2 regions of the Leucobacter allii genome follow, and region 1 is predicted to be linked to the other one. Evidence: riboswitches for the same ligand, from Rfam matches in the RefSeq annotation. Region 1 holds a riboswitch; the other holds the start of a gene.
What was found. Region 1 has a riboswitch for glycine ahead of MUN78_RS11765 (L-serine ammonia-lyase). Riboswitches for the same ligand answer to the same signal wherever they lie in the genome.
Positions count from the first base shown of each region.

Region 1 (4,674 bases):
CGGCCGCGGCGTTCATCGAGGCTCCCGGACAGCTCCGGCTGATCGCCCACACGCCGGACGATCTGTCGGCGGAGCGCTACGCCGCGAAGCTCGAGCACGCGCGGCGCGCGCATCGCCTGCCCGACGCCGACGCGCTCTTCATCGAGGTCGAGATCTCCGACAGCTCGGACTTCGAGGGCGAGCTGCTCGTGCGGGGCGTCGAACGCCACGGCTTCCGCGTGCTCGTGGTGCGCAGCAGTTCGGTGCCGAACGCCATCGCCGCGGTCGCGCTGCACCTGCGCGACGCGCTCGGCTGCACGCCGCACGTCTACTTCCGGTGGAACGAGGGGAATCCGATCGCCGGCTTCGCCCGCTTCCTGCTCTTCGGCGAGGGCGAGATCGCGCCGATGACGCGCGAGGTGCTGCGGGAGGCGGAGCCCGATCACACGCGCCGTCCGTGGGTGCACGTCGCCTGAGTGCGGTCGTCGACCGGAGAGGAAGGAACCGAGCCGCAGAACGCCTCTCGGCGGAAGGCCGCTCGAAGCGGCGAAAATTGGAGCCCGGGGTTACTGCGGCCCGGCACGAGAGATTCTACCGCAGTCTCCTCCGCGCACCAGGGCGGGTTCGGGCCCGGGCGCGTCAGGCGAGCGTGCCGTCCCGCCAGCGGCGCGCCCCCGCGTGCAGCTCCTGCGCGAGCGTCGAATAGCGCAGCGCCCGGGTGGTGAGCTGCGTCGCGTGCGCGTCGTCGTGCGCGTCCCGCGCGTCCGCGAGGTCGGCCGCGCCGAGCGCCATGAGGCGGCAGTAGCTTGCAGCGCGATCGAGCGCGGCGCCGAGATCCCCCGCGAAGACTCCGCGCAGGATCGTGTCGCACAGCCCCGCGATCGAGCCGGGGGTCACGGGCTCCGCGGCGCCGGCGACGACCGGATCGATGGTCGCCGAGGCGGCGCTCCCGCGCGTGAAGAGGTCGGCGGCCGCCTCGGGATCCGCGGCGACGACGCGACGCAGGAGGTAGAGGCGCCAGAGCACGCCGGCGAGGGAGTGCGTGCCCTCCGCCGCCCAGAGCTCCGCGATGTCGTCGATGCCGTCGCCCGAGGCGAGCCCGACGACCCGCTCGACGACCTGGGGATCGGCGCCGCGTCGCACCCGGTCCAGCAGCGCCCACGAGGTCTCCTGAGCGAGGCGGTGGGCCGCGCCGGGCTCGTCAGAGCCGATGATCCAGTCGAAATCGGCGGTGGGCTGCAGGATGGGACGCTGATGGTCTCGGTGCACGGAACTCCTCGGGTGTCTCCGCGGGGCCTGGCGCACGGGATGGTGCGCGATCTCCGGCCGCCCGCGGACCCGGAGAGTCTACGCCGCCGGGAGCCCGCGCGCATGGGAGCCGGGTTGGAATCCCGTCACGCGGCCCGGGCACGGGCCCGGCACCGTCGGGGCGCGGGCCCGATCCGACCGGGGCGCGTGCCGTGCGCGGTGCTTGGGGATCCGCCGCGGCGGTGCTATCGTCGGCTGCAATCAACGTGAATATCGGCCATCGAGCCGCAGCGGGAGAGTCCGGGGGCGTGCGACCCGGCGCCGTAGGAGCAAGCCCTCCCCGGGAATCTCTCAGGCACCCGTACCGCTGCAGCACGGCAACTCTGAAAAGCAGCCGCGACGCCGCGGCTCACCGAAGGTGCAAGGACGCGCTCGTCGCGAACGGACGGGGCGTTCGAATCTCTCAGGTCCCAGTACAGAGCGGGGAGGATCCCAGTCCGCCCGCGCGAACGCGCACCCCGTTCGGAGACCCCATGACCGCCGTTCCCGCCTCCCCCGCAGGCTCCCCAGCGACCGTACCCGCAGCCTCCCCCGCCGTACCCGCAGACTCCACGACCGCACCTGCAGACTCCCCGGCGACCGTACCCGCAGCCTCCCCCGCCGTCTCTTCCACGACGGCACCCGCTGCCCCGTCGCTCCCGCCCGCGCGGGCGCGATCGGGCACGAGCGTGTTCGAACTGTTCACGGTGGGCCTCGGCCCGTCGAGCTCGCACACCGTCGGACCGATGCGCGCCGCCCGCGGCTTCGTCGACCGAGTGCGCGCCGCGGGGCTCGTGGACCGGGTCGCCGGACTGCGCGTCGAGCTCACCGGCTCGCTCGCGGCGACCGGGCGCGGGCACGGCACCTTCACCGCCGTGCTGCTCGGACTGGAGGGCTTCGACCCCGGGACCGTGCTCCCCGACGAGGCGGATCGGGCGCTCGCCCGGATCCGCTCGGAGGGGACGGTCCGGCTCGCCGCCGAGCTGGGGTCCCCGACGGTCGAGCTCGACTTCGGCGTCGAGGATCTCGTGCTGCGCCCCCTCACCGTGCTGCCGAGACACACGAACGGGATGCGCTTCGCGGCCCTCGACGCCTCGGCCGCCCCGCTCCACGAGGAGCTCGCCTACTCGGTCGGTGGCGGCTTCGTCGTGCGGGAGGGCGAGGAGGAGTCCGGCGAATCCGCGGCCGGCCCGGCGGAGCCCTATCCGTTCCGCACGGCCGCCGAACTGCTCGCGCATGCCAGGGGGTCCGGGCGCTCGATCGCGGAGGTGATGCTCGCGAACGAACGGAGCCGGCACGAGGAACGGGATATCCAAGATGGCCTTGCCCGCATCTGGCAGGTCATGGAGGCCTGCAAGAACTCGGCGCTCACCCGCACGGGGCCCCTGCCCGGCGGCCTCGGCGTGCGACGCCGCGCGCCCGAGTGGCATCGGCGGCTGAGCGAGCGCGATCCGGATCGGGATCCGCGGTACTGGCAGGAGTGGATCAACCTCGTCGCGCTCGCCGTGAACGAGGAGAACGCCTCGGGAGGGCGCGTCGTCACGGCGCCGACGAACGGCGCGGCGGGTATCATCCCCGCGGTGCTCTTCTACGCCACGCACTACCACCCGGAGGCGGCGGGCTGGTGCGCGGCGCAGCGCCAGGAGGTCGTCGGGGAGTTCCTGCTCGCCGCCGCCGCGGTCGGCGCCCTCTACCGGGAGCAGGCGTCGATCTCCGGGGCCGAGGTCGGCTGCCAGGGCGAGGTCGGGTCCGCATCCTCGATGGCGGCGGCGGGACTCGCGCAGGTGCTCGGGGGCACCCCCGAGCAGGTGGAGAACGCCGCGGAGATCGCCATGGAGCACAACCTCGGCCTCACCTGCGACCCGGTCGGCGGTCTCGTGCAGATCCCCTGCATCGAGCGCAACGCGATCGCGGCCGGGAAGGCGGTCAACGCGGCGAACATGGCGCTCATGGGCGACGGCTCGCACCACGTCAGCCTCGATCAGGTGATCGCCACGATGCGCGAGACCGGGAAGGACATGAGCGACAAGTACAAGGAGACCGCGCTCGGCGGCCTCGCCGTGAGGGTCGGCGTCGGCGTGAACACCGTGGAATGCTGAGCGCGGATCGGGGCCCGGCACGGTGCGGATCCGGCGCGGATCCTGCGCCGCTTCGGGTCTGGGCGTCGCTTCGGGTCTGGGCGTCGCTTCGGTGAGCGATGCGGCTTCCGTCACACCGATCCGCACGATCCCGACTCACCGAAGCCGCATCGCTCACCCAAGCTGCACCTCGGCCCGAGCTCGGCGGGCGCGACCCTTCGCCGCTCGCGCCCGGGGCGGGATTCCCCTCCCCGAAAACACGGTAGATTAGTGAGGCACGGGCCTCTAGCTCAGTTGGTAGAGCATCGGACTTTTAATCCGCGGGTCGTGGGTTCGAGTCCCACGGGGCCTACCGCGTTCCCCGCCCCGATTCAGCGGAACGCCCTCCACAAGTCGGGACGGCGCCGGGGTCCGAACGGGACGGGCGAGACGCCCTCACCTCGCCCCGGCACCGGCCGAGAGGGTTCCCGCGAGGAGCCGAGCACCGTTACCCGGAGCTCCCCGCGGGAGTCTGCGCGCGATCCGCGCCGTCGTCATCCCCCGAGGGAGACGGGCATGCGATCGCGATCGTACGTGATGCCGTTGAAGCCGTGCGGGGCGGGCGAGCCGTCCGCCCCGATGTTCACGAAGACGATGCGCTCGATGGTGAGGATCGTCCTGCGGTTGATCATGTTGCGCACGACCGCGCGCATCGTCAGCGAGGTGCGCCCGAACTCCGTGGCGACGAGGCCCATCTCGATGAGGTCGCCCTGCCGCGCCGAGGCCTCGAAGTTGATCTCCGAGATGAACTTCGTGACCACATGGGGATTGCCGAGCTGCAGGATCGCATAGATCGCCGCCTCCTCGTCGATCCAGCGCAGCAGGCTGCCGCCGAAGAGCGAGCCGTTGGCGTTGAGATCCTCGGGCCGCACCCACTTGCGGGTGTAGAAGTTCACCCCCGGGTCCGTATCCTGCGCCGCCATGCCGATGAGCATACGAGGCGCGTGTTTCGGGATCGGGTCGCGCAGGTTTCGTCGATCGCTCCATCCGGTGTTCGCCGCGCCGTCCCGCCGCAGCGCGTCCCGAAGCAGTGGGATGACCCCTCGCGATCAGTCGCGACGCGTCGCGGACCGCGACCTCGCCTCAGGCGCCGCCCAGATCCGCACGCACGAGTCCGCCGTCGACGCGGATCTCCCGGTCGGCGACCGCGACATCCTCGGCGTCGTGGGTGACCCATACGACGGCCGCTCCGCGCGCAGCCTCGGCCCGGAGGATCTCGCGCGTGCGACCCCGACTCGCCGCGTCGAGGCCCGCGGCCGGCTCGTCGAGGATCAGGATCGCCGGCATCGCG
Region 1 covers NZ_CP095045.1:2,535,373-2,540,046, forward strand. The annotation lists gene MUN78_RS11755 (APC family permease) at 1-455, shown strand, start outside; gene MUN78_RS11760 (hypothetical protein) at 619-1,248, opposite strand; glycine riboswitch at 1,509-1,604, shown strand; glycine riboswitch at 1,606-1,716, shown strand; gene MUN78_RS11765 (L-serine ammonia-lyase) at 2,013-3,365, shown strand; tRNA gene MUN78_RS11770 (tRNA-Lys) at 3,624-3,696, shown strand; gene MUN78_RS11775 (acyl-CoA thioesterase) at 3,878-4,306, opposite strand; gene MUN78_RS11780 (metal ABC transporter ATP-binding protein) at 4,467-4,674, opposite strand, start outside.

Region 2 (4,674 bases), 260 kb from region 1:
GCCCTCGGCGACGTCCGCGATCTCGCCGCGGATCGCGATCATGGCCGCGATGAAGCGCTCGATCTCGCCGAGGTCCTCGGACTCCGTGGGCTCGACCATGAGCGTCCCGGCGACGGGGAAGGCGAGCGTCGGCGCGTGGAAGCCGAAGTCGATGAGGCGCTTCGCGACGTCCTCGGCGGTGACGCCCGAACGCGCGGTGAGCTCGCGGAGGTCGAGGATGCACTCGTGCGCGACGAGGCCGGACTCCCCCGTGAAGAGCACGGGGAAGTGCTCGGCGAGCCTCGCGGCGATGTAGTTCGCGCTGAGGAGCGCCGTCCGCGTCGCCCGCGCGAGCCCCTCGGCTCCCATGAGCGCGATGTACGCGTAGGAGATCGGGAGGACCCCGGCGGAGCCGAAGATCGTCGCGACGACCGCCGCGCCGCCCGTCGCTCCCCCGCCGCGCGGATCGCCGGGGAGGAACGGGAGCAGGTGCTCGGCGACCCCGATGGGGCCGACGCCCGGGCCGCCGCCGCCGTGCGGGATCGCGAAGGTCTTGTGCAGGTTGAGGTGCGACACGTCGCCGCCGAAGCGCCCGGGCTGCGCGATGCCGACGAGGGCGTTCATGTTGGCGCCGTCGATGTAGACCTGTCCGCCGGCGGCGTGGACGAGCCCGCACACCTCGTGCACGTCCGTGTCGTAGACGCCGTAGGTGGAGGGGTAGGTGATCATGATCGCGGCGAGCTGGTCGCGATGCGCCTCGACCTTCGCGCGCAGATCGTCGAGGTCGATGTGCCCGGAGTCGGTGTTCCGCACGACGACGACGCGCATCCCGGCGAGCACGGCGGAGGCCGCGTTCGTGCCGTGCGCCGAGGCGGGGATGAGGCAGACCGTGCGGTCCGCCTCGCCCCGTGAGCGGTGGTAGCCGCGGATGGCGAGGAGGCCGGCGAGCTCGCCCTGCGCGCCCGAGTTCGGCTGCAGCGACATGCCGGCGTACCCGGTGATGGCGACCAGTCGGCGCTCGAGCTCCGCGATGAGCTCGCGCCAGCCGACGGTCTGCTCGGCGGGCGCGTACGGGTGGATGCCCGCGAACTCCGGCCAGGAGATGGCCTCCATCTCGGCGGTCGCGTTGAGCTTCATCGTGCAGGATCCGAGCGGGATCATCGTGCGGTCGAGCGCGAGGTCGCGGTCCGCGAGGCGGCGCAGGTACCGCAGCATCTGGGTCTCGGAGCGCACGGTGGCGAAGATCGGGTGGCTGAGGTAGTCGCTCGTGCGGGCGAGCGCCGGCGGGAACGCGGCGCCCGGCGCCGGCGCGCTCGGCTCGGCGGCGCCGAAGGCGCGCGCCACGGCGGCGATGTGCGCGGCCGTCGTGGTCTCGTCGGTCGAGACGCCGACCGTGCCCGCATCGATGCGGCGCAGGTTGATCCCGGCCGCGGCCGCGGCCGCGATCACCGCGTCGGCGCGGCCGGGGACCTCGGCGACGACCGTGTCGAAGAACGAGGCCGAGGCGAGCGGGATCCCCGCGGCGGCGAGCGCCGCGGCGAGCGCCCTCGCGTGCGCGTGCACGCGCTCGGCGATGGCCCGGAGCCCCTCGGGGCCGTGGTACACGGCGTACATCGACGCCGTGATGGCGAGCAGCGCCTGCGCGGTGCAGATGTTGCTCGTCGCCTTCTCCCTGCGGATGTGCTGCTCGCGGGTCTGCAGCGCGAGCCGATAGGCCTGTCGGCCCGCGGCGTCCCTGGACACGCCGACGAGGCGGCCGGGGAGCGAGCGCTCGAGCCCGGCGCGGACCGCGAGGTACGCCGCGTGGGGGCCGCCGAAGAAGAGCGGCACGCCGAAGCGCTGGGTGCTGCCCACGGCGACGTCGGCGCCCTGCTCGCCCGGCGGCACGATGAGGGTGAGGGAGAGCAGATCGGCGATCACGGTCACCATCGCGCCGCGCTCCCGCGCCGCGGCGATCGTCGCCGCGTGGTCGACGACGGCGCCGCGGTCGCCCGGCTGCTGCAGCACGATGCCGAAGAGCTCCCCCTCGGGCAGCCCGGCGCCGAGGTCGGCGACCTCGACCTCGAAGCCAAGCGCCTCGGCGCGGCCCCGGATCACGGCGATGGTCTGCGGGAAGAGCGCGGCGTCGAGCACGGCCTTCGCGGTGGGCGACGCCTTGCCGGCGCGGCGCATGAGGAGCACGGCCTCGGCGGCCGCGGAGCTCTCGTCGAGCATCGAGGCGTTCGCCACGGGCAGCGCCGTGAGGTCGGAGACCATCGTCTGGAAGTTCAGGAGCGCCTCGAGGCGTCCCTGCGAGATCTCCGGCTGGTACGGCGTGTACGCGGTGTACCAGGCGGGGCTCTCGAGGACGTTCCGACGGATCACCGGGGGCGTGTGCGTGTCCGAGAAGCCCTGCCCGATCATCTGGACCATCGGGGTGTTCTTCGCCGCGAAGCCGCGGAGCTCGGCGAGGATCTGCTCCTCGCCGACGCCGGCGGGGAGGTCGAGCGGACCGTCCATGCGGATGGCGCTCGGGACCGCGGCGTCGACGAGTTCGTCGAGCTCGGCGTAGCCGAGGCGGTCGAGCATGGCCCGCACATCGGCGGGGGCGGTCACGCCGATGTGCCGGTCGGCGAAGGCGCTGGCTGGAGGGGTGGGGCTCACGAGGATCTCCGAGGGGACGTCGTGCGGGGCACGAAGCGGACGAGAGGATCCTCCCCGCTCTGTGATGGGTACCTGAGAGATTCGGATGCGCCCGCCCGGGCGGGCGCATCCTTGCACCGTCGGTGAGCCGGCGCTCGCGCGCCTGCCGCTTTCCAGAGTCGCCGTGTCGTGACGGTACGGGGGCCTGAGAGATTCCCGGGGAGGGGTTGCTCCTACGGCGCCGGGCGCTCGGCCCGGGCTCTCCCGCCATGACGTGATGGCCGGTATTCAGATGTGCTGCTGCGGTCTCACTCTACACGGCGCGCGGCCGATCGGGATCGCCGGCGGCGTCCGTGCCGTCGAGCGCCAGGAGCTCCTCCTCGACCTCCCCGCCGTAGCCTTCGCGCTGCGGGTCGCCGTGGAGCCCGCCCGAGACCGCGTACTCCTCCTCGGGCGAGAGGATGAGGCGGTGGCGGGTGTAGAGCCCGAAGATGAGCAGGCCGACGACGTAGACCACCACGATCGCCACGATGGCCGGACGGAAGGTCTCGTTGAGCAGGAAGCCGAGGAAGATGAGCGCCGAGATCACGGCCGCCGCCGCGGCGCCGAACACGCCCCAGGGGCTGCGATACGGTCGCTTCGCATCGGGGTACTTGCGGCGCAGGATGATGAAGGACAGCATCTGCATGAAGTAGGCGAGCACGGCGCCCCACACGGCGATGTTCAGGACGACGGCGCCGCCGACGCCGCTGTCGCCGCCCGTGAGCTCCACGATGACGAGCGCGGCGAGGCCGATGATCGCCCCGGCGATGAGCGCGACCCAGGGGGTCTGGCGCGAGCCCGTGAGCGAGAGGAACTTGGGGTAGTAGCCCGCGCGGGAGAGGGAGTAGAGGTTGCGCCCGTAGGCGAACATGATTCCCTGCAGCGAAGCGAGCAGGCCGAACAGCGCGAAGAGGGCGAGGAGACCGGCGACCCAGGCGAGATCGTCGCCGAGGATCGCGCGGAAGCCGTCGAGGAGCGGCTCCCCCGCGACACCCGTGGCCTCGGCGCCGAGCACGGCGGTGTTGAGCAGGAGCACGAGGAGGCCGGTGACGATGAGGGTGCCGCGGGCCCAGAGGCCGGCGCGCGGGATGTCGCGGACGGGATCGTGCGACTCCTCCGCAGCGAGGGGCAGCTCCTCGATGCCGAGGAAGAGCCACATGGCGAAGGGCAGCGCGAAGAGGATCGGCAGCACGCCGTGCGGCAGGAAGGCGGACTGCCCGGGGTCGGGCGCGATGTCGAGGAGGCTCCCCCAGTTCACGGTGCCGCTCGCGAACGCCATGACGGCGAAGAGCACGAGCACGCCGATCGAGACGAAGGAGACGACGATCGCGAACTTGAGCGAGATGGCCGCGCCCGCCGTGTTGAGCGCCACGAAGGCGGCGTAGAGGATGATCCACCACACCCAGTTCGGCAGGCTGAACCCCATGAGCCCCTCCGTGACGCCGTTGGCGTAGCCCGCGGAGAAGTAGACGATGACCGCGGTCGTCGCGACGTACTCGATGGATTCCGCGAGCCCCGTCACGAAGCCGCCCCACGGCCCCATCGCCGCGCGGCCGAAGGAGTAGGCCCCTCCCGTGTGCGGCATGGCTGCGGCCATCTCGCCGATGGAGAAGACGAGGCCGTAGTACATGACCACGAGGATGGCGAAGGCGATGAGCATGCCGCCGAAGCCGGCCGCCTCGATGCCGAAGTTCCATCCGGAGAAGTTGCCGGAGATCACGGCCCCGACGGCGAGGCCCCAGAGCCCCCAGACGCCGGCGGCGCGCTTGAGCTTGCGCTTCTCGAAGTACCCGGATTCCGCGGTGGTGTACGTCACCCCGGAGACTCTCAACGTGTCCTTGGCCATCTCGGCCCCTTTCACTGCGGTGTGATCGGTGCGCGTCGTGCGTCGTCGACGCTGCGGTGGTGCGATGTCGAGACCGACTATAGCGATCTATTGGTCGTTTACCACCACCTTTATGTAAATTCTTCCGCGCGATCACCGAGGGGGACGTGCTTTAATGGTCGAGCGATCGACCATTGACGTGACAC
Region 2 covers NZ_CP095045.1:2,277,007-2,281,680, forward strand. The annotation lists gene gcvP (aminomethyl-transferring glycine dehydrogenase) at 1-2,628, opposite strand, end outside; glycine riboswitch at 2,680-2,780, opposite strand; glycine riboswitch at 2,785-2,878, opposite strand; gene MUN78_RS10615 (amino acid permease) at 2,915-4,489, opposite strand.
Region 2: another riboswitch for glycine. It lies ahead of gcvP (aminomethyl-transferring glycine dehydrogenase); the one in region 1 lies ahead of MUN78_RS11765 (L-serine ammonia-lyase).